3 regions of the Pedococcus sp. P2_E5 genome follow, and region 2 is predicted to be linked to each of the others. Evidence: predicted binding sites of a transcription regulator. Region 2 holds the regulator's gene; each other region holds the start of a gene.
What was found. Region 2 encodes LexA, which represses DNA repair genes until DNA is damaged. Its sites were predicted from a motif close to TCGAACANNTGTTCGA; they were not measured.
Positions count from the first base shown of each region.

Region 1: ruvC (crossover junction endodeoxyribonuclease RuvC) is a predicted target of LexA. The motif match lies at 4,404-4,419, and genes of this name have one in related genera.
Region 3: recA (recombinase RecA) is a predicted target of LexA. The motif match lies at 3,714-3,729, and genes of this name have one in related genera.

Region 1 covers NZ_JBFUEP010000045.1:20,048-26,889, forward strand. The annotation lists gene secD (protein translocase subunit SecD) at 1-1,570, opposite strand, end outside; gene yajC (preprotein translocase subunit YajC) at 1,583-1,882, opposite strand; gene ruvB (Holliday junction branch migration DNA helicase RuvB) at 2,096-3,199, opposite strand; gene ruvA (Holliday junction branch migration protein RuvA) at 3,203-3,805, opposite strand; gene ruvC (crossover junction endodeoxyribonuclease RuvC) at 3,802-4,353, opposite strand; gene AC1DVZ_RS15185 (YebC/PmpR family DNA-binding transcriptional regulator) at 4,469-5,230, opposite strand; gene pdxT (pyridoxal 5'-phosphate synthase glutaminase subunit PdxT) at 5,227-5,835, opposite strand; gene AC1DVZ_RS15195 (GNAT family N-acetyltransferase) at 5,918-6,433, shown strand; gene kynU (kynureninase) at 6,494-6,842, shown strand, end outside.
Region 2 covers NZ_JBFUEP010000046.1:23,499-30,340, forward strand. The annotation lists gene AC1DVZ_RS15345 (winged helix DNA-binding domain-containing protein) at 1-644, shown strand, start outside; gene AC1DVZ_RS15350 (hypothetical protein) at 708-1,205, opposite strand; gene AC1DVZ_RS15355 (LysM peptidoglycan-binding domain-containing protein) at 1,313-1,711, opposite strand; gene lexA (transcriptional repressor LexA) at 2,000-2,725, shown strand; gene AC1DVZ_RS15365 (hypothetical protein) at 2,932-3,114, shown strand; gene AC1DVZ_RS15370 (DUF4259 domain-containing protein) at 3,119-3,532, opposite strand; gene AC1DVZ_RS15375 (N-acetyltransferase family protein) at 3,602-4,141, opposite strand; gene AC1DVZ_RS15380 (class I SAM-dependent methyltransferase) at 4,160-4,828, shown strand; gene AC1DVZ_RS15385 (NAD-dependent protein deacetylase) at 4,956-5,798, opposite strand; gene AC1DVZ_RS15390 (patatin-like phospholipase family protein) at 5,818-6,842, opposite strand, start outside.
Region 3 covers NZ_JBFUEP010000037.1:18,802-25,643, forward strand. The annotation lists gene AC1DVZ_RS13605 (nitronate monooxygenase) at 1-354, shown strand, start outside; gene AC1DVZ_RS13610 (ABC transporter ATP-binding protein) at 419-1,354, shown strand; gene AC1DVZ_RS13615 (ABC transporter permease) at 1,354-2,199, shown strand; gene AC1DVZ_RS13620 (ABC transporter permease) at 2,196-3,065, shown strand; gene AC1DVZ_RS13625 (GNAT family N-acetyltransferase) at 3,120-3,575, shown strand; gene recA (recombinase RecA) at 3,902-4,963, shown strand; gene AC1DVZ_RS13635 (regulatory protein RecX) at 5,012-5,653, shown strand; gene miaB (tRNA (N6-isopentenyl adenosine(37)-C2)-methylthiotransferase MiaB) at 5,687-6,842, shown strand, end outside.

The DNA of each region.
Region 1 (6,842 bases), on a different contig from region 2:
GGCCGAGGGTGAAGGCGAACCCACGCACGTTGGAGGACGCCAGCAGGTAGAGGACGAAGGCGGCCAGGAAGTTCACGCCGTCCGCGGCCAGGATGGTGCGTCGAGCCCGGCGCCACCCGGTGTCGACGGCAGCACGCAGGGGCCTGCCCTCTCGCACCTCGTCGCGGATGCGTTCGAAGTAGACGATGAAGGAGTCGGCGGTGACACCGATGGCCACGATCAGCCCTGTCACGCCGGCCATGTCGAGTCTGAAGTTGTGCGACCAGCCGAGTACCGCGATCGCGCCGTAGGTCAGCAGCGCCGCGATGATGATCGACAGCACGGTGACCAGGCCGAGGGCGCGGTACTGCGCGAGGGAGTACATGAAGACCAGCGCGAAGCCGATGACGCCGGCGATCAGACCCATCCTGAGCTGCTCGCTGCCGAGGGTCGGGCTGATCTGGTCACGGGTCTGCAGCGTGAACGACAGCGGCAGGGCACCGAACTTGAGCTGGTTGGCCAGGTCGCGGGCCGACTGGATCGTGAACTGGCCCGAGATGCTGGCCTGTCCGTCGAGGATCGCCGCCTGGAAGTACGGTGCGACGATCACGCGCGAGTCCAGGGTGGCGGCCATCTGGTTGCGCGGGGACTCGAGGGAGACCATCCGCTTGCTCGCCTCGGCGTAGGCCTTGGTGCCCTCGGACTTGAAGCTCAGGGTGATCTCGACGGTGCTGGACGGCTGGCCGTTGGACAACGGTCGGTAGCCGGCCGCGGCGTCCTTGATCTGGTCGCCGTTCACCACGACCGGGCCGAGGATGTACTTCTCGGCGCCGTCGTCGCTGCAGGTCACGAGCGGCTTCGCGGGGTCGTCCACGATCTTGTCGACCGCGGCGGGGTCGGAGCAGTCCAGCGCCTGGAAGGCCTTGGAGAGGTCGTCGGTGACCCAGGCCAGGTCGCTGCCGTTCTGCGGCGCCGCCGTCGAGCCCGTGGGCTTGGCCGTCGACGTGGCAGTCGCGGTGTCCGTGGGGGTGGGCGTCGTTGCCTTGACGAACGCCCCGGGCAGGCCCGAGCCGGCCGAGGTCGCCGAGCCCGTGGCCGTGGCGGAGGGACTGGGCGCCTTGCTGGTCGGCGTGGCGGTGCCGGTACCCGTTGCCGTCCCGGTGGCCGTGCCCGTCGGGGTCGGCTGGTTCACTCCGGGCGCCGCCGCGAGCACGGGACGGAAGCGCATCTGCGAGGACTTGCGGATGGCGTCCTCGGTCGTCTTGTCCAGGCTCGTGCCCGGGACGCTCACCACGATGTCCTCGCCGTTGCGCGTGGTCACCTCGGCGCCCGCGACGCCGTTGGCGTCGACGCGCTGGACGATGATGTCGCGCGCCTGGGTCAGCTGCTCGTTGGTGACCCGGCTGTTGCCGACCAGGACCGGCTTCAGCACCAGCTGGGTGCCGCCGTCGAGGTCGAGACCGAGCTTGGGCTGCCACTGGGCGTCACCCCAGGTGGTCGCGGCGAAGAGCAGGCCGTAGAGGCCGAGGCTGAGAGCCGCCAGCGCCGACAGGACCTTCAGCGGCTTGCGGTTGTGTGGGTTGATTGCCACGTGCGGGGACCTCTACTCGGTGGTGCTGGGTGCGGCCGGCCCGCTGGACACCGTCTTGGTGCCGATGGCGCGCCGGTCGAAGCGGACGGTGACCCCGGGGCTGATCTCCAGGGTGGCGGTGCTGTCGTCGAGGGAGATGATCGTGCCGTAGAGCCCGGAGGTCGTGCAGACCTCGTCGCCGACAGCCAGGGCTGCCTGCAGTGACTGCACCTCGCGCTGGCGCCGACGCTGGCTGAACACCATGAAGATGATGAGCAGCACCGGCAGCGCAAAGATCAGCAGGCTGGCTATGGGCGAGCCGCCATTCGACATGGAGCAGTCCCTTCACGGTTGGGGCAGTCAGTGTGCGGCGCCACGCAGTCGGGCACGCGCAAGTCCCCGGCTCCAGCCGGGGGACCGCCCGAGTGTAGGTGACGCACGGCATACCGACCAACGTGCCCCACCGTGGCTGCGTTCCAATCGTGACCTTTGCCGGCCAGCCACAACCACCCCGCAGGTATGCCGCGGGCACGCCGGCAGAGCGGGTCACCCGCCGAAGCGGCCCTCACCGGTGTCCAGGGGCAGGCTGGGCTGGGGCTGGTAGCCGTGCGGGGGCGTCAGGCCGAGGTGCTGCCACGCCATGGCGGTCGCGGCGCGGCCACGGGGCGTGCGGGTGATGAAGCCCTCACGGACGAGGAACGGCTCGGCGACGGTCTCGACCGTGTCGGCCTCCTCCCCCACGGCGACGGCCAGGGTCGACAGACCGACCGGTCCCCCTCCGAACCGCCTGCACAGGGAGTCGAGGACGGCACGGTCGAGTCGGTCCAGGCCGCGGTCGTCGACGTCGAACAGGGCCAGCGCGGCGTGCGCCGCCTCCTCGTCCACGACGTGGCGTCCGTGCACCTGGGCCCAGTCGCGGACCCGACGCAGCAGTCGGTTGGCGACGCGTGGTGTGCCACGCGACCGACGGGCGATCTCGGTGATGCCGTCGGTGTCGGCCGACACCTCGAGCAGTCGCGCAGAACGTTCCAGGATCGTGACCAGGTCCTCGGCGGAGTAGAAGTCGAGGTGTCCGGTGAAGCCGAACCGGTCGCGCAGCGGTGCGGGCAGGAGCCCCGCCCGGGTGGTGGCGCCCACGACGGTGAAGGCCGGGAGCTCCAGCGGGATGGCCGTGGCGCCGGGGCCCTTGCCGACGATGACGTCGACGCGGAAGTCCTCCATGGCGAGGTAGAGCATCTCCTCGGCCGAGCGCGACATGCGATGGATCTCGTCGAGGAAGAGCACCTCCCCCTCCATGAGCGAGGAGAGCACGGCCGCGAGATCGCCTGCGTGCTGGATGGCGGGGCCGCTGGTGATGCGGATCGGACGCTCGAGCTCGGTGCCGATCAGCATGGCCAGGGTGGTCTTGCCCAGCCCCGGCGGCCCGGACAGCAGGACGTGGTCGGGCGGCGTCCCGCGTCTCCTTGCTGCCTCGAGCACGAGCGACAGCTGGTCGCACACCCGGGTCTGGCCGGTGAACTCGCTGAGCCTGCGCGGTCGCAGGGCCGCCTCGACGGTGCGTTCGTCGGCGTCGCCCTCGGCGTCGACCACGCGCGCGGTGGCATCGATCGAGGAGTCCTCGAACATCTCGGAGGAGAACCCGTCAGCCATGGCCTATCGCCCGAGCTCTCGCAGGGCCGCACGGAGCATCGCGGAGACGTCGGCACCGGCCGGCGCTGCCTCCGCGGCCCGTGACACCGCGTCATCGGCCTGCTTGGCGGAGTAGCCGAGCCCCACGAGCGCCTCGGCCACCTGGTCACGCCACGCGGTGGCGCCCACGGCCGGGACCGCGGTCGCGGCACCGGCCGCACCGGACGGCATACCGAGCTTGTCGCGCAGCTCGAGGACGATCCGCTCGGCCCCCTTGCGGCCGATGCCGGGCACCTTGGTGAGCGTCGCGAGGTCGGCGCTGCCGACCGCGGCCCGCAATCGGTCCGGGGCCAGGACCGAGAGCATCGCGAGGGCGATCCGAGGTCCGACACCCGAGACGGTCTGCACCTGTTCGAAGATGTCACGCTCGTCGTCGGACGTGAAGGCGTAGAGGGTCAGCGAGTCCTCGCGGACGACCAGGGTGGTCGCGAGCAGCGCCTCCTGACCGAGGTGCAGCGAGGACGCGGTGGCCGGCGTCGTGTGCAGCAGCATGCCGACTCCCCCGACCTCGACGACCACGCGGTCGAGACCGATGTGCCGCACCGGTCCGCGGACCGAGGCGATCACCGGGCCACCGCCGCTCGGCCGGCCGCGCGAAGACGTGCCTGTTCCGCGCGGGCGGCGTCCTGGAGCCGGTTGGCGGCTGCGCCCTGCCAGAGGTGGCAGATCGCGAGGGCCAGGGCGTCGGCGGCATCGGCGGGCTTGGGCGGGGACTCCATCCGCAGGATCCGGGTCACCATCGCCGTCACCTGGGCCTTGTCGGCCCGACCGGATCCGGTGACCGCCGCCTTGACCGAGGTCGGCGTGTGCAGCTGGACCGGCAGCCCCCTGCGTGCCGCGGCCAGCAGCGGGATCGCCGAGGCCTGCATGGTGTTCATGACGCTGGCGACGTTGACGTCGGCGAAGACCTGCTCCACGGCGATCGCATCGGGCTCGAACCGGTCGAGCCAGGCGTCGAGCTCGGTCTGGAGGTAGAGCAGCCGCTCGGCGGTCGGCTCGGTGGCGGGGGAACGCACCACACCGACGGCGACGAGGCGGACCTGGCGACCACGACCGCCCTCGACCACACCGATGCCACACCGGGTCAGGCCGGGATCGACCCCGAGTACGCGCACGACAGCTGCTCCCTCACGTCCGACTGTGTTTTTCGAACGAGCATGCGTTTCCGAACACATGTTCGGGTTGAACGCTACACACCGGTCCGCACCTGCGGGCGCAGCAACACGCCTTCTACTCGTCGTCGTCCTCGATCTCGGCGAGCACGTCGTCGCTGATGTCTCCGTTGGCGAACACGTCCTGCACGTCGTCGGAGTCCTCCAGGGCCTCGATGACGCGGATCATCTTGCGCGCACCGTCGGCGTCGAGCGGGACCCGCAGGTTCGGCACCCACGAGGCCTCGGCCGAGTCGTAGTCGATCCCGGCGTCCTGGACGGCTTTGCGGACGGCGACGAAGTCGGTCGCCTCGGAGATGATCTCGAACGCGTCGCCGAGGTCGTTGACCTCGTCGGCGCCCGCCTCGAGGACGATCTCGAGGATGTCGTCCTCGGTCTTGTCCCCCTTGGGGACCACGACGACGCCCTTGCGGTCGAAGACGTAGGACACCGAACCGGGGTCGGCCAGCTGGCCTCCGTTGCGGGTCAGCGCGGTGCGGACCTCGGCGGCCGCCCGGTTGCGGTTGTCCGTCAGGCACTCGATGAGGACGGCGACACCGCCGGGCGCGTAGCCCTCGTAGGTGATGGTCTCCCAGTCGGCGCCACCGGCCGTCGCACCGGACCCGCGCTTGACGGCGTTGTCGATGTTGTTGTTGGGGACCGAGGTCTTCTTGGCCTTCTGGATGGCGTCGTAGAGCGTCGGGTTGCCCGTGGGGTCACCGCCACCGGTGCGCGCGGCGACCTCGATGTTCTTGATCAGCTTGGCGAAGAGCTTGCCCCGCTTCGCGTCGATGGCAGCCTTCTTGTGCTTCGTGGTTGCCCATTTGCTGTGGCCGCTCATGCCTTGCCTCTCACGATCTCGACGAACAACTGGTGGAACCGGTGGTCACCGGTCACTTCCGGGTGGAAGGAGGTGGCCATCAGCGACCCCTGACGAACGGCGACGATCCTACCTGCGGCGGGTCCGTCCTCGACGCGGGCCAGCACCTCGACCCCCTCGCCCACCTCTTCGACCCACGGCGCACGGATGAACACGGCCCGCATGGGCGCACCACCGATGGCCCGGATGTGCAGGTCCTCCTCGAAGGAGTCCACCTGCCGGCCGAACGCGTTGCGACGCACCGTGATGTCGAGACCGCCGAGCGTCTGCTGGTCGGGTCGGGCGTCGGCGATGCGGTCGGCGAGCATGATCATCCCCGCGCAGGACCCGTATGCCGGCATGCCGGCTCCCAGCCGCGCCCGCAGTGGGTCGCGCAGGTCGAAGGCCCGGACCAGCTTGTCCATGGTCGTGRACTCCCCGCCGGGGATGATGAGCGCGTCCACCGCGTCCAGCTCGGAGGTCCGGCGCACGGTGGCGCCGCGGGCTCCTGCCTGCTCCACGGCATACAGGTGCTCGCGCACGTCGCCCTGGACGGCGAGGACACCAATGGTGGGAACCGAACTCACCGCGCCAGCGTAGGGCCGCAGCTGACAGCCGGATCGCCTGGGTCCTCCGGCTCGCCGGCGGGGGCGACCTAGAGTTGTGGGCATGGGTCAGGTCGTGGTTCGTGAGCGCACGTCGCAGGACATCCCCGTGCTGGCCGACGTGCTCGCCGCGCAGCGACCGCACTCGGGGTATCCCCAGAACTGGCCCCTGCCGTTCCCGGTGGAGGACTTCATCGCGCGCGCCGACGAGGACGCGGCCTGGGCCGCCGAGCTCGACGGCCGCGTGGTCGGGCACGTTGCCGTCGCGCGCGTGGAGCCCGGCATGGAGGCGGACCTCTGGATGGCTGGTACCGGCCGGTCCCGAGAGGAGCTCGCCGCAGTGGCCGTGCTGTTCGTCGACCACACGGTGGTCGGCCGCGGCGTCGGCAAGGCCCTCCTCGCGAAGGCGGTCGAAGCGATCCGCGGCTCGGGCCGGACTCCGGTGCTGGACGTCGTGCAGGAGACCGCATCGGCTGTGGAGCTGTACCGGCGCAGGGGGTGGCAGGTCGTCGGCGAGGGTCGTCCCTGGTGGTTGCCGGACGACCACCAGAACGTGCTCTTCATGGCGCTGCCGGACTGACCTGAGAAAGCCGCCTCGGGGCCCTGACATCGCCCGCCGCCGCCCCGATAGGTTGCGGACATGACCGACCTCGCCTCCCGTGCCGCTGCCCTCGACGCCGAACACGCCTCGACCGACCGCCGCAGCGCCTTCCGCATCCCCGACGGTGTGATCTACCTCGACGGCAACTCGCTCGGCGCGCTCTCGGTCGCCGCTGCCGAGACCGCCGCCGACGTGGTGTCCAGGCAGTGGGGCGAGCAGCTCATCCGGGCGTGGAACGAGTCCGACTGGTGGGGTGCCCCCGAACGCGTCGGCGACCGCATCGGTTCGCTGGTGGGTGCGGCTCAGGGGCAGGTCGTCGTCACCGACTCGACCTCGGTCAACCTGTTCAAGGCCATCGTCGCCGCCTCGCGGATGCGACCGGGCCGCA
Region 2 (6,842 bases):
GGCCCATGAAGGGTGTCCACCACTCCTACGCCCTCGTCGACGAGGTCATCGCGCCGACACCCGAGCGCAGCCGCGACGAGGCCGTGGTCGAGCTGGTCCGGCGGTTCTTCAGCGGCCACGGACCTGCGTCGGTCAAGGACTTCACCCGGTGGGCCACCCTGACGGTCAGCGACACCAAGGCCGCCCTCGCGCAGCTCGGGGACCACCTGGAGGAGGTGGAGATCTCCGGCATCCCGCACTGGTTCGACCCCACTCAGGTGCGCCGGCGCTCCCCTGCCGCGCCCGCGGCATACCTCTTCCCGACGTATGACGAGGCGGTCCTGACCTATCCGCAGGTGAACTTCTCCGCACTGCCCGACCACCCCTATGCCGAGCACACCGACCCGTTCTGGGCGAGCGTGGTGCTCGACGGCACCAATGTCGGGCTCTGGAAGCGGACGGTGCGACCCGATGCGGTCCAGGTCGAGGTGCACCTCGCTCCGGCCGTCTCGAAGCGAGGGCGCACGCAGGTGAGGGTCGCGGCCCAGCGGCTGGCTGGGTTCCTCGGGCGCGACCTGTCCCTGGTCGAGAACGAGGGCACCCCGCACCTGTGGGGCGGCGAGCTGGGCCACCCCGCACGCCGGCCGAAGCGGGCCGACCGCTGAGCGCCACCCTCCCCCGCGCCGGTGCCCCCGCGCCGGTTCCCCCGCGCCGGGCTGCGTCTGCGTCTAGGAGACGAAGCCCCGGAAGGTGTCGGTGATGCAGCCCTCTGAGCCGGCATCCCGCGTGCAGGTGCGGGAGTCGCCCGCCAGCTTGCCGCCGCCGGAGCTCACACCCGCCAGCGTGGAGTCGATGACCCACCAGTCCCCGAAGGTCCTGAAGCCGCCGCCGGCTGGGAGCACGTTCTCGTTCTGGAACGCGGGGATGGAGATGAAGGCGGTGTAGCCGATGGTCACCGTCGCAGTGCCGCAGGTGAGCTCCTTGACCCCGCTGAAGACGAGCTGGTTGTGGGTCCGCAGGTCGCCGAAGTTCTCGAGGTCCCTGACCTCGGTGCAGGACGAGAGAGGGCCGGTGGCGGCGGTGATGTCGCTGGGCCCGTCCACGAACTGGGTGTCGACGGTGAACGACGTGGGTGTTCCCGCCGCGGCGGTGGCCGGGAGGACCGAGAAGGCCGCTGCCCCGGCAGCTGCGGCCACAGCGGCCGCCATCCGTGTAGTGGTGTGCATGCCGACCACCGTCTTACACGCGACAGCCGCCCCGCATCGGGGTTAGCGCGTAGAGCCAACGGTCACCGCATAGCGCAAAACGCGTAGGCCACGCGGCCGTCGGGGCTTCAGCCGACGGCGGGGATGAGGAGCGTCTGACCGGCGTGGACGTTGCTGTCGGTGAGGTCGTTGGCGACCTGGATGTGGACGACCGCCTCGGCCATCGACAGCTGCGGGAGCTGCTCGACCGCGATCTGCGACAGCGTCTGACCGGACTGCACCGTGGTGGAGTGGTCGATCACGGTGGCGGACGCGCCGCCGGAGAACACGGCGATCGCCAGGGCCACGGCTGCGATGACCACGGTGAGCGTGATCGCCAGCCGAGCGGCGCGGGTCAGGCGCAACGGGGCGGCCGGAGCCACCACGACCTCTGCGCCGGTGGGCACCGAGACCAGGCGGGGGCGAGCCGGGCGAACGGGGACCCGCACCGGTGCGGGGGCGACGTCCCAAGCGACTGCTGCACTCATCAGGTCCTCCATCGTGGCGTGCGCTGTTGTTGCTGTTGGTGTTGCTGTGGCGTTCTGTGCGGCGCTCCTCGAACGGATGTGCGAAGAACTGCTTGACTGATTTCTAGCACGCATGTTCGAATCAATCAAGACACGCGTCGAACACATGTTTGGCACAGGCGTTCGAAGGCCATACGCTGTGTTCATGCCGCAAGCACATCAGAGGGCACTGACAACGCCTCGGAGAGCACCCGGCATACGGCACCTGACCTGCACCTGCACCCGAAACTGCTCAAGTGAGGAAGCGGCATGAGCGACGACAACGTCAAGGAACTGCCCGACCGCGATCGCGGCGACGGGCTCACCGTCCGGCAGCGACGGGTGCTCGAGGTGATCCGCAACTCGGTCGACCGGCGCGGGTACCCGCCGAGCCTGCGCGAGATCGGCGAGGCCGTGGGGCTCACCTCCCCCAGCTCGGTCGCCCACCAGCTGTCCACCCTCGAGCGCAAGGGCTTCCTGCGCCGCGACCCCAACCGGCCGCGCGCGATCGAGGTCGTCTCGCCCGACTCCCCCGCCGACATGCGCGGCTACCGCGGCGGCGCCTCGGCCGAGGACGAGACCGCGACCTACGACGAGACCGGGTCGGGCGACCAGCGCCCTGCCGCGACCTACGTGCCCGTGCTAGGGCGCATCGCCGCCGGCGTGCCGATCCTGGCCGAGGAGACCGTGGAGGACGTCTTCCCGCTCCCCCGCCAGATCGTCGGCGAGGGGCAGCTCTTCCTCCTCCAGGTCGTCGGTGACTCGATGATCGAGGCCGCGATCTGCGACGGCGACTGGGTCGTCGTGCGCCAGCAGCCCACGGCCGACAACGGCGACATCGTCGCGGCGATGCTCGACAACGAGGCCACCGTCAAGACCTTCAAGCGCAAGGACGGCAAGGTGTGGCTGATGCCGCACAACGCCGCCTTCGACCCCATCGACGGAGACCACGCCACGATTCTCGGCAAGGTCACGGCGGTGCTTCGCCGGATCTGAGCTCGACCCTCAGTCCCGGCGACGTGTGCCGCGGAGCGCCTCGCGCGCTCCGCGGCACACGTGTGTCCGGACCGCTGTGGGCTCAGCGCGGCTCGCGCCTCGTCCGTTCGGCTGATGGCCCATCACCCGAACGGACTCAAGAAGGCCCCCCAGGCTTGCCTGCTCTGCGCCCCGTAACAGGCGACTCTTCCAACCGTTCTCTACACATGGAGGCCCATCCCGACCCCGATCTCACCGACCAGGTGCTCGGATCCGAGATCGAACTGCTCGCGGACCTGATCGACGCCGCGAGCCACGCCTGTTCGCAGCTGAACCTGGACCAGATCGACGCGGTGCTCGGGGTCTGCCGGGCGACGGGTCAGTCCCCCAGTCAGTCACCCAGGCAGTAACCAGTCAGTCACCCAGCGCGTCGAGGTAGTGCGTGATCCTCGTGGCGAAGCGTTCGCCGCCGTCACCGTCGGCCCACAGCTCCCAGAGCTCGTTGTCGTCGGACTGCAGGGCCCGGTGCAGCGCCCGGGTGGCGAGCTCCTCGAGCTGTTCGTCCACCTCGATGGGTTCCTCGTCGACCCACCAGGGCACATTGCGTTCTCCCACGACGGATTCGAAGTCGTCACACGCAGCCACGAGCACCGCGGCCGCCACTGCCTGCGACATGGTGGGCGCCTCGATGTACCCCCGCGCACGAACCACCTGGTCGAGGGCCGACTCGACCCTCTTGCGTCGTACCTCGTGCTCGGACTCCTCGAGCTCGTCGAGCAGGTCGAGCGCGTCGTCGTTCTCGAACGGCCCGGCTCCGGTGGCGCCCATCTCCCAACCTCCACAGCGTGCGAAAGATGCTCCTTCGAGGGTGCCAAGAGACGGGGCGACGCGCCAGCCCTACTTTTGCGGAGTCATCCGTTGGTACCAGGCAGTGTCGACATAACGACCGAACTTGTGCCCGACCTCGCGCAGCACGCCCACCCGCTCGAAACCGCACGCCACGTGCAGCGCGACGCTCGCGTCGTTGGGCAGGGCGATCACCGCCACCTGGGTGTGCACATCAGGTGCGGCGTCCAGCCGCGCCAGCAGCGCGGCATACAGGGTCCGGCCGAGGCCGCGACCGCGGGCGCCCTCCGCGAGGTAGACCGACACCTCCTTGGTGCCGTCGTAGGCCGGCCGCGGGCGGAAGGCGCCGGAGAACGCGTACCCGAGCAGCTGCTCGTCCGCACAGGCGACGAGGACGACATTGCCGACGTTGCCCGCGCCGGCGGCCGCCAGCTTCTCCCCGAGGTATGCCGCGCCGCGGGGTTCGGTGTCGAAGGTCGCCACCGAGGTGCGGACCTGGTCGTCGTAGATGGCGGCCATGGCGGGAAGGTCTGCCTGCGTCGCGTCGCGGACGACGATTGCGCGGCCGCTGTCCGGGGCAATGCTGCTCATATCGGCGATGCTAGGGGGATGAACCACGAGCACGGTCACAGCCACGGCGCTCCCGGCTCGGCCGGCGACGCGAAGCTGCCCGACCCCGACCGCGGTGGGCACACCGATCGCCAGGCCCTGTGGGACGAGCGGTATGCCGCCCAGGCGCACGTCTGGAGCGCGACGCCCAACGCCGAGGTGGAACGGATCGTGGGTGGCTGGCCACCCGGCCGCGCCCTCGACCTCGGCGCCGGCGAGGGCCGTCACGCCGTGTGGCTTGCCGCGAAGGGCTGGCGGGTCACGGCGGTCGACTTCTCTGCCGTGGGTCTGGCCAAGGGCGAGAAGGAGGCTTCCAGCCGCGGGATCCGGGTGGACTGGGTGGTGGCGGACGCCCGCTCCTGGCACCCGGCGCCCCAGGTGCACTACGACCTCGTCCTCGTGTCATACCTGCACCTGCCCTCGGACGTGGTGTCCCGCACCCGGACCTGGTTGGCGCCGGGCGGTGCGCTGGTGGTCGTCGGGCACGGGCTGCGCAACCTGACCGAAGGGGTCGGCGGCCCGTCCGACCCGGCGCTGCTGCACACCCCCGAGCAGCTGCGCGCCGCGGCCGGGGACCTGCAGATCGAGCGGTGCGAGGAGTACGTGCGCCCGACGGACGACGGTGACGCGATCGACGTCGTGCTGGTGGCCAGGCGGCCGACCGGCTGAAGCCCCACTTCTCGCGCCCACCCCGCACTTCTGGCCACCCATGCTGGGTGTCTTGCGTCGTCAGCGCGTCGGATGCGCCACCAGTGGCCAGAAGTCGGGCCGGCGGAAGGCCGAGGGTGGGCGGTGGTCAGGCGGCCAGGCGGCTGAGCAGTTCCTCGAGGGTCGGGGCGAGCGGCGCGTCGACCTGCACGCTGGCCTCGCCATCGCCGCGGGTCGGTCCGCGGGTGATGATCGCGACCGGGATGCCGAGCGCGGCGGCGCGGCGAACGAAGCGGTAGCCGCTCATGACCTTCAGGCTCGAGCCCAGGACCACCAGCGCGCTGGCCTCCTCAGTGAGGCGAAAACACTTCTCCACCAACGGTTTCGGCACGGACTCACCGAAGAACACGACGTCCGGCTTGAGTGTGTCGTGGCCGCAGACGAGACACAGCGGAGTGCGGAAGGCGGCGACGTCGAGGTCGTTCAGCACGATGTCACCGTCCGGACGGATCTCGTCGCTGGTCACCGTGTAGGTGGGGTTGCTCTCGCGCATGCGGTCGTCGAGATCCCAGCGGGAGGTGCGGTCGCCACAGGTCAGGCAGACGACCCGCGCCAGCGACCCGTGCAGCTCCTCGACGTCGGTCGCCCCCGCGCGCTGGTGCAGACCGTCGACGTTCTGGGTGATGACCGGGCCGACCAGCCCGCGACCCTGGAGCCTCGCCACGGCCTCGTGGCCGGAGTTGGGCTGGGCCCGGTTGAACCGCTGCCACCCCACGTAGCTGCGCGCCCAGTAGCGCTGCCTCGCCTCGGAGGAACCCAGGAACTCGGCGTACTGCATGGGCGTCACGCGACGGGAGCCGTCAGGACCTCGGTAGTCGGGGATGCCCGAGTCGGTGGAGATGCCGGCGCCGGTCAGGATGAGCACGTTTCCGCGCTCCAGCAGGCCCGCGATCACGGCGAGCTGGTCGGTCGCGGGGGCGGTCTGCGTCACGCGGCAAGGGTACGTCGGGTCAGGACCTGCCGAGGAGTCGGCGCTTCGCCGAGTCGACCAGGGCCACACTCACCACCCGCGGATCGGCCACCTCGTCGTGCGGTGGCACGGCCGGGCTGTCGCGGGTGACGAGCTCTGGGGAGTGCGCCCGGACCTGGGCGTCGGCCACGAGGTAGCCGTGGCGTTCGAGGATCTGCTGCTCCTCGCGGCTGAAGGCATCGAGGTCGGTGCGGATGGCGTTGACCAGCTCGGTGGCCTCGCGGGGGTAGGAGCCGTCGACGACCGTGTCGAGCGCCCACGACGTGCCGCGGAGGACGCCTCGCGCATAGCTGGCCTGGAGCCACCGACTGCGGACCGACTGACCGCCGTTGGTGGCGATGCCGAGGATGCGCAGCGTGCGGCCGAGGACCGTGCGCTCGGTGCGCGCACGAAAGACGCCACCGCCATCACTGACCAGGACCGTGGCGTGCCGTTTCCAGACCGGCTCGAGCCCGAGGTTGTCGTAGACCCCGCCATCGGTCAGCCGGATGCGCCGCATGATCGAGGCGCGCTCCTCCTCCGACTCGAGGCCCCGGTGTCCCCCGGTGAGGTGCATCGCCACCCCGTCCAGCACCATCGGCGCGAAGAACGGCGGGAATGCGCAGGAGGCCGCCACGATGTCGGCGATCCGCAGCCCTGCCGGCGGCGCGGCATACCCCAGGCGGTAGTCCCCCACGCGCCCGTGGGGACGATGCGCGGTCGGGCCCTCGAAGACCCAGTCGACGCCGTAGCCGATCTCGGTTGCGCCAGTCACGACTCCCGGGCCACGAGTGTCGTTGTCGCGCAAAGGTTTCGACCACCACGGGACGGTGTCGGCGAACTCGTCGGCCAGCGCCCGGATGGCCGCGTCGGGGGCGAACCACTTCCACGGCCTCGCCTTCGACAGCAGCGCCGGGGTGCGGACGTTGCGGGACGTGAGCCGCTGGAGAGGCGCGGCCACGCACTCCTCGAACCCCTCCACGACGCCGCCCGCCGCCGGGAACTCTAGCTCCGGGTCGGCGAGCA
Region 3 (6,842 bases), on a different contig from region 2:
ACTGCAGTGGCCCTGGGCACGGCGTTCCTGGACTGCCCCGAGGCCGGGACGGCGCCCGTGCACCGGCACGCCCTGACCCACCGGACCGGCACCACCGTGACCCGCGCCTTCACCGGCCGCAGTGCCCGTGCCCTGACCACGACGTGGACCGAGCTGTTCAGCGAGGCTGCGCCCGCGGCATACCCGCACGTCCACCACCTCACGGCACCCTTGCGGGCCCACGGAAAGGCCACCGGCGAGGCCGAGCTCGTCCATCTGTGGGCCGGCACCGGCCACGCGAGCCTGCGCAGGCTGCCGGCCGCCGAGCTCGCCCGGTCGTTGGTCGTCGAGCTCGAGGTCGCCCAGACCGCCTGACCGCCTGGACCACCTGACAGAAATGCGCGTGAGTCTGTCGGTGGACCTCGCTAGGTTGGGGCGAGTGAGTGGTGACGACGAGATCCTGTTGAGCGCGACCGGACTGACCAAGAGGTTCGGGGAGTTCACGGCGGTCGACGGGATCGACTTCGCCGTCCGCAAGGGCGAGTGCTTCGGGTTCCTCGGGCCCAATGGCGCCGGCAAGTCATCCACGATGCGGATGGTCGGCTGCGTGTCCCCGGTGACGAGCGGCGAGCTGCGCCTCTTCGGGCTCGACCCAGCCGGCAGCGGCCCCGCCATCCGGGCCAGGCTCGGCAACTGTCCGCAGCGCGACACCCTCGACGAGGAGCTCACCGTCGAGGAGAACCTCTGGATCTACGGGCGCTACTTCGGCCTCTCGCGCAGGGAGGCCCGCTCCCGTGCGGCTGAGCTGCTCGACTTCGCCCAGCTCACCGACCGCGCCAAGGACAAGGTCGAGCCGCTGTCGGGCGGCATGAAGCGACGTCTGACGATCGCGCGCTCCCTCATCAACTCACCCGAGATCCTGCTGCTCGACGAGCCGACCACGGGTCTGGACCCACAGGCTCGACACGTGTTGTGGGACAGGCTGTTCCGGCTCAAGCGGTCGGGGGTGACGCTCGTGCTGACCACCCACTACATGGACGAGGCCGAGCAGCTCTGCGACCGGCTCGTGGTGATGGACCACGGACGCATCGTCGCCGAGGGGTCGCCGCGCTCGCTCATCGACGAGTTCTCCACGCGAGAGGTCCTCGAGCTGCGCTTCGACGCCGAGGACCACAAGGACTTCGCCGAGCAGGTCGTCGGCATCGGCGAGCGGGTCGAGGTACTGCCCGATCGACTCCTCGTCTACGCCGACGACGGTGACCAGGCTGCGGCACTCGTGCACTCGCGCGGGATCGCACCCCTGTCCTCGCTCGTGCGCCGAGCCACGCTCGAGGACGTGTTCCTGCACCTCACCGGCCGGACCCTGGTGGACTGATGGCGCTCCACGAGCCGCAGCCGCAGCTTCATCCCCAGTCCCGGGCGGACCACGGCATCCGTCAGCCCCTCTCCGCCACCGAACGGGTCCTCGCCGTCTTCACCTACTTCCTCACGGTCTACCGACGCACGTGGCGAGGGAGCATCATCGGCCGGTTCCTGTCGCCGCTGTTCTTCCTGCTGGCCATGGGCATCGGGTTGGGCTCACTCGTCGACGACCGGGTGGGCGGAGTGGGCGGCCTGCCCTACCTGCAGTTCGTCGTCCCGGCCATCGTCGCCACCCAGACGATGTGGGTCGCGATGGGGGAGTCGACCTACCAGGTGCTCGGCTACATCAAGTGGAACATGGGCTACCACGCCATGCTCGCGTCGCCCATGACCGTGCGCGACGTCCTGCGAGGCCACTTCCTCGCGGTGGCTGCCCACCTCACGACGGCCACGGCGATCTTCATGGCGGTGGCGTCGCTGTTCGGTGGCTTCGGGTCCGTGTACGCGGTCCTGTGCCTGCCGATCGCGATCCTCACGGGGATGGCGTTCACCACCCCGATCTTCGCGTTCACCGCCAGGCAGGAGGGCGATGACGGCTTCAACATCCTGTTCCGCTGGATCGTGACGCCGCTGATGCTGTTCTCCGGCACGTTCTTCCCCATCGAGCAGCTGCCCGGCTGGATGCAGCCCATCGCGTGGGTCACCCCGCTGTGGCACGGGGTGGAGGCGTGTCGTGCGGTGGCGACAGGTGTTGTCGTCTGGGCGCCGTTCTTCGGTCACCTGCTGGTGCTGGCGATGTATGCCGCGGTGGGCTGGTGGCTCGCGGAGAAGGCCTTCGCGAGGCGGCTGGTCCCGTGAGCACCTCGACCTCCAGCCCCCGGTCCGCGTCCGGGTCCTCGTCCGGGTCCGGGCGCGCACAGGCGTCGGCGCGGCTGGCCAGGCTGGTGCCGATGCCCGCCGGGGCCGGACTGGCCAGGATGCTCATCGAACGCAACGTCACGTCGTTCCGCCACGGCTGGATCGCGCTGGTGACCGGGTTCGCCGAGCCGGTGTTCTACCTGTTCTCCCTCGGTATCGGCATCGGTGCGCTCGTGAAGACCGTCACGACCGACTCGGGTGCAGTGGTCTCCTACCCCCAGTTCGTGGCCCCCGCGCTGCTGGCCGCCTCGGCGATGAACGGCGCCGTGTTCGACTCGACCTTCAACGTGTTCTTCAAGCTGCGCTACGCCAAGCTCTACGACGCGGTCCTCGCGACGCCGATGGGCCCGCGCGACATCGCCGTCGGCGAGATCGCCTGGTCCCTCATCCGTGGTGGCCTCTACTCCGCGGCCTTCCTCGTCGTCGCGCTGCTCGCAGGGGCGGTCGGGTCGTGGTGGGCTCTGCTGGCCCTGCCGGCTGCGGTCTTCATAGGGTTCGCCTTCGCCGCGCTGGGGATGTTCGCGACCACGTTCATGAAGTCCTGGGTGCACTTCGACTACATCACCTTGGCCATCCAGCCGATGTTCCTGTTCTCCGCGACGTTCTTCCCGCTGTCGACCTATCCCGAGGCCCTCCAGTGGCTGGTGCGGGTGACGCCGCTCTACCACGGCGTCGCCCTCGAACGCGCGCTGATGCTCGGCGACGTCGGCTGGGGGGTGCTCGCGCACGTGGGCTACCTCGTGGTGCTGGGCGGGATCGGCGTCGTGGGGACGGCCCGCCGCCTGGAGAAGCTGCTCCTCTCGTAGTCCCTCGGTCGTAGTCCCTCGGTCGTCGTCCTCCGGGCGCCTAGCATCGACGACATGCAGGAGCGGGCGGACGGTGTGCGGCTGGCGGGCTTTGCCGACCTCGACCCCCTGACGGGGTACCGCTTGTGGGCGCTGCGTTCCCAGGTCTTCGTCGTGGAGCAGGACTGCCCCTACCTCGACCTCGACGGCCGTGACCTCGAGCCGGCGACGCGCCACCTGTGGGTCGAGCAGGACGGTCTGCCGGTGGCGACCCTGCGGTTGCTGGACGACGGGGAGGCCCTGCGCATCGGTCGGGTGGCGACGGCGCCGCAGGCGCGCGGCCACGGTCTGGCCCGGCTGCTGGTGCGAGCGGCGCTCGACGTGGCGGGGGAGCGAGCCGTGGTGCTCGACGCCCAGTCGCACCTTGTGGACTGGTATGCCGCGTTCGGTTTCGCGCCGAGCGGACGAGGCTTCCTCGACGACGGGATCCCGCACACGCCGATGCGGCGCGACGGTCGCACGGAGGACTGAACCGGCGGAGGCGGACCTGCGGCTGGTCTCCCCGAGCGCCTTGGGGAAGGTCTCGGGACCTGTCTCGCACCGTCCGGGGAGGGTCGCGAGAGGTGTCGCGGAAAAGATGGCGGCGTGTCGCGCGTCGGATGCCGGATTTCGAACAGGTGTTCGGTAATGTCATCCACAGGTGGAACCGCGACAGACCCACCGTCCACAGGCCGCGAGAGCGTCCCGGACGGCTGTCGGTGCCGACACCTAGCGTCTGACCCGACAAGCAGATCAGCTGCCCCAGGGTCGAAGGCAGGCGCGCCCGACTCGAAGCGAAAGAAGGAACGGTGGCCAGAATGGCTGGAGCGAACACTCCCACTGTGGACCAGAAGGCAAAGTCCCTCGACAGCGTGATGGGGCAGATCGAGAAGTCGTTCGGCAAGGGTGCGGTCATGCGCCTCGGCGACGACGTCCGGCCCCCCATCGACGTGATCCCCACCGGCTCGATCGCGCTCGATGTCGCGCTCGGCATCGGCGGGCTCCCCCGCGGCCGCGTCGTGGAGATCTACGGCCCGGAGTCCTCGGGCAAGACGACGGTCGCGCTGCACGCGGTGGCCAGTGCGCAGAAGGCCGGCGGTATCGCAGCGTTCATCGACGCCGAGCACGCCCTCGACCCTGACTACGCCAAGAAGCTCGGGGTCGACACCGACGCACTCCTGGTCAGCCAGCCCGACACGGGGGAGCAGGCGCTCGAGATCGCCGACATGCTGATCCGCTCGGGCGCCATCGACATCATCGTCATCGACTCCGTCGCCGCGCTCGTGCCACGTGCCGAGATCGAGGGCGAGATGGGTGACAGCCACGTCGGCCTGCAGGCCCGGCTGATGTCCCAGGCCCTGCGCAAGCTCACCGGCGCCCTCAACAACACCGGCACGACGGCCATCTTCATCAACCAGCTGCGCGAGAAGATCGGCGTCATGTTCGGCTCGCCCGAGACGACGACAGGTGGCAAGGCGCTGAAGTTCTACGCCTCGGTGCGCCTGGACGTGCGTCGCATCGAGACGCTCAAGGACGGCAGCGAGCCGGTCGGCAACCGCACCCGGGTCAAGGTCGTCAAGAACAAGGTGGYGCCGCCGTTCAAGCAGGCCGAGTTCGACATCCTCTACGGCCAGGGCATCTCCCGCGAGGGTGGGCTCATCGACATGGGCGTCGAGCAGGGCTTCGTCCGCAAGGCCGGAGCTTGGTACACCTACGAGGGTGACCAGCTCGGGCAGGGCAAGGAGAACGCCCGTCAGTTCCTCAAGGACAACCCCGACCTCGGCAACGAGATCGAGAAGAAGATCAAGGAAAAGCTCGGGATCGGTCCGCAGGTCGACAAGCCGGCCGACGCCGTCCCCGAGGTGCCGGTCGAGTTCTGAGCCACGGCTCGAGCGACCCGCCACTGAGCGAGCAGTGACTGATCCGCAATGACCGAACGACACGACGCGGCCAGGGCAGCCCTTGAGGCGGCCCTGGCCGCGGCGTCCGCTCCCGCCGACGAGCCGCAGCCGAGACCGGCACGCCCACGGGCCTGGCAACCCGTCCCCGGCGACCCCGAGGCAGACCTCCAGGCGCGTGACGGCGAGCCGGACGCCTACGACGTCGCGCGCCAGATCGTGCTGCGACAGCTCGCCCTGTCGCCCAAGAGTCGTCAGCAGCTGCGTGACAAGCTGCGCCAACGCAACTGTCCCGACGATGTCGCCGAGGCCGTGCTCGACCGGATGACCTCGGTCGGGCTGGTCGACGACGAGGCCTACGCGGGGATGCTCGTCCGGTCGCAACAAGCCGGACGCGGCCTGGCCCGGCGCGCGCTGGCGCGTGAGCTGCGGACCAAGGGTGTCGACGACGAGACCGCCAGGGCGACCCTCGAGTCGATCAACCCCGAGGACGAGCGCGACCGTGCCGCACAGCTCGTGACCAAGCGGCTCAGGTCGATGCACGGACTGGAGCCGGTCGTCCAGAAGCGGCGACTGGCCGGGATGCTCGCGCGCAAGGGCTACCCCGCAGACCTGGCGATGGCGGTCATCCGCGAGGCGATTGCCGCCGCCCCCGAGCATCAGCGCGACTGAGTCGGCGCGTTCACCCCGTACCCTTGGCGTGCGATGAGTACCACCACCACTGCACCCAAGACCTACGACGTCCGCACGCACGGCTGCCAGATGAACGTGCACGACTCGGAGCGGCTCGCCGGCCTGCTCGAGACGGCGGGCTACATCGACGTCAACAGCCTGCCCGCGACCACGCGGCCGGAGGCGGCCGACGTCGTCGTCTTCAACACCTGTGCGGTGCGTGAGAACGCCGACAACAAGCTCTACGGCAACCTCGGCCAGCTGCGTCCTGCCAAGACCAGGAACCCCGACATGCAGATCGCGGTCGGCGGCTGCATGGCGCAGAAGGACCGCTCCACGATCGTGCAGCGTGCTCCGTGGGTCGACGTCGTGTTCGGCACCAACAACATCGGAAGCCTGCCCGCCCTGCTCGACCGGGCCCGCCACAACAAGCGCGCCGAGGTCGAGATCCTCGAGAGCCTCGAGGTGTTCCCCAGCACGCTCCCCACCCGGCGCGACTCGGCCTACGCCGGATGGGTGTCGATCTCAGTGGGCTGCAACAACACCTGCACGTTCTGCATCGTCCCGAGCCTGCGCGGCAAGGAGGCCGACCGTCGCCCCGGTGACGTCCTTGCCGAGGTACAGGCCCTGGTCGAGCAGGGCGTCGTCGAGATCACCCTGCTGGGGCAGAACGTCAACACCTACGGCGTCGAGTTCGGCGACCGGTTCGCCTTCGGCAAGCTCCTGCGCGCCTGCGGTGACGTCGACGGGCTCGAGCGGGTGCGCTTCACCAGCCCCCACCCGGCGGCCTTCACCGACGACGTCATCGCCGCGATGGCCCAGACCCCCAACGTCATGCCGAGCCTGCACATGCCTTTGCAGTCGGGGTCGGACCGCGTCCTGAAGCAGATGCGCCGGTCCTACCGCAGCGAGAAGTTCCTCGGCATCATCGACCGGGTGCGTGAGCAGATCCCCGATGCCGCGATCACGACCGACATCATCGTGGGTTTCCCGGGCGAGACCGAGGCGGATTTCGAGGAGACGCTGCGGGTGGTGCGCGAGTCCCGGTTCGCCAGCGCGTTCACCTTCCAGTACTCGATCCGCGCGGGCACGCCGGCTGCGACGATGGCGGACCAGGTGCCGAAGGCCGTGGTCCAGGAGCGGTACGAGCGGCTCATCGCCGCACAGGAGGAGATCTCCTGGGCCGAGA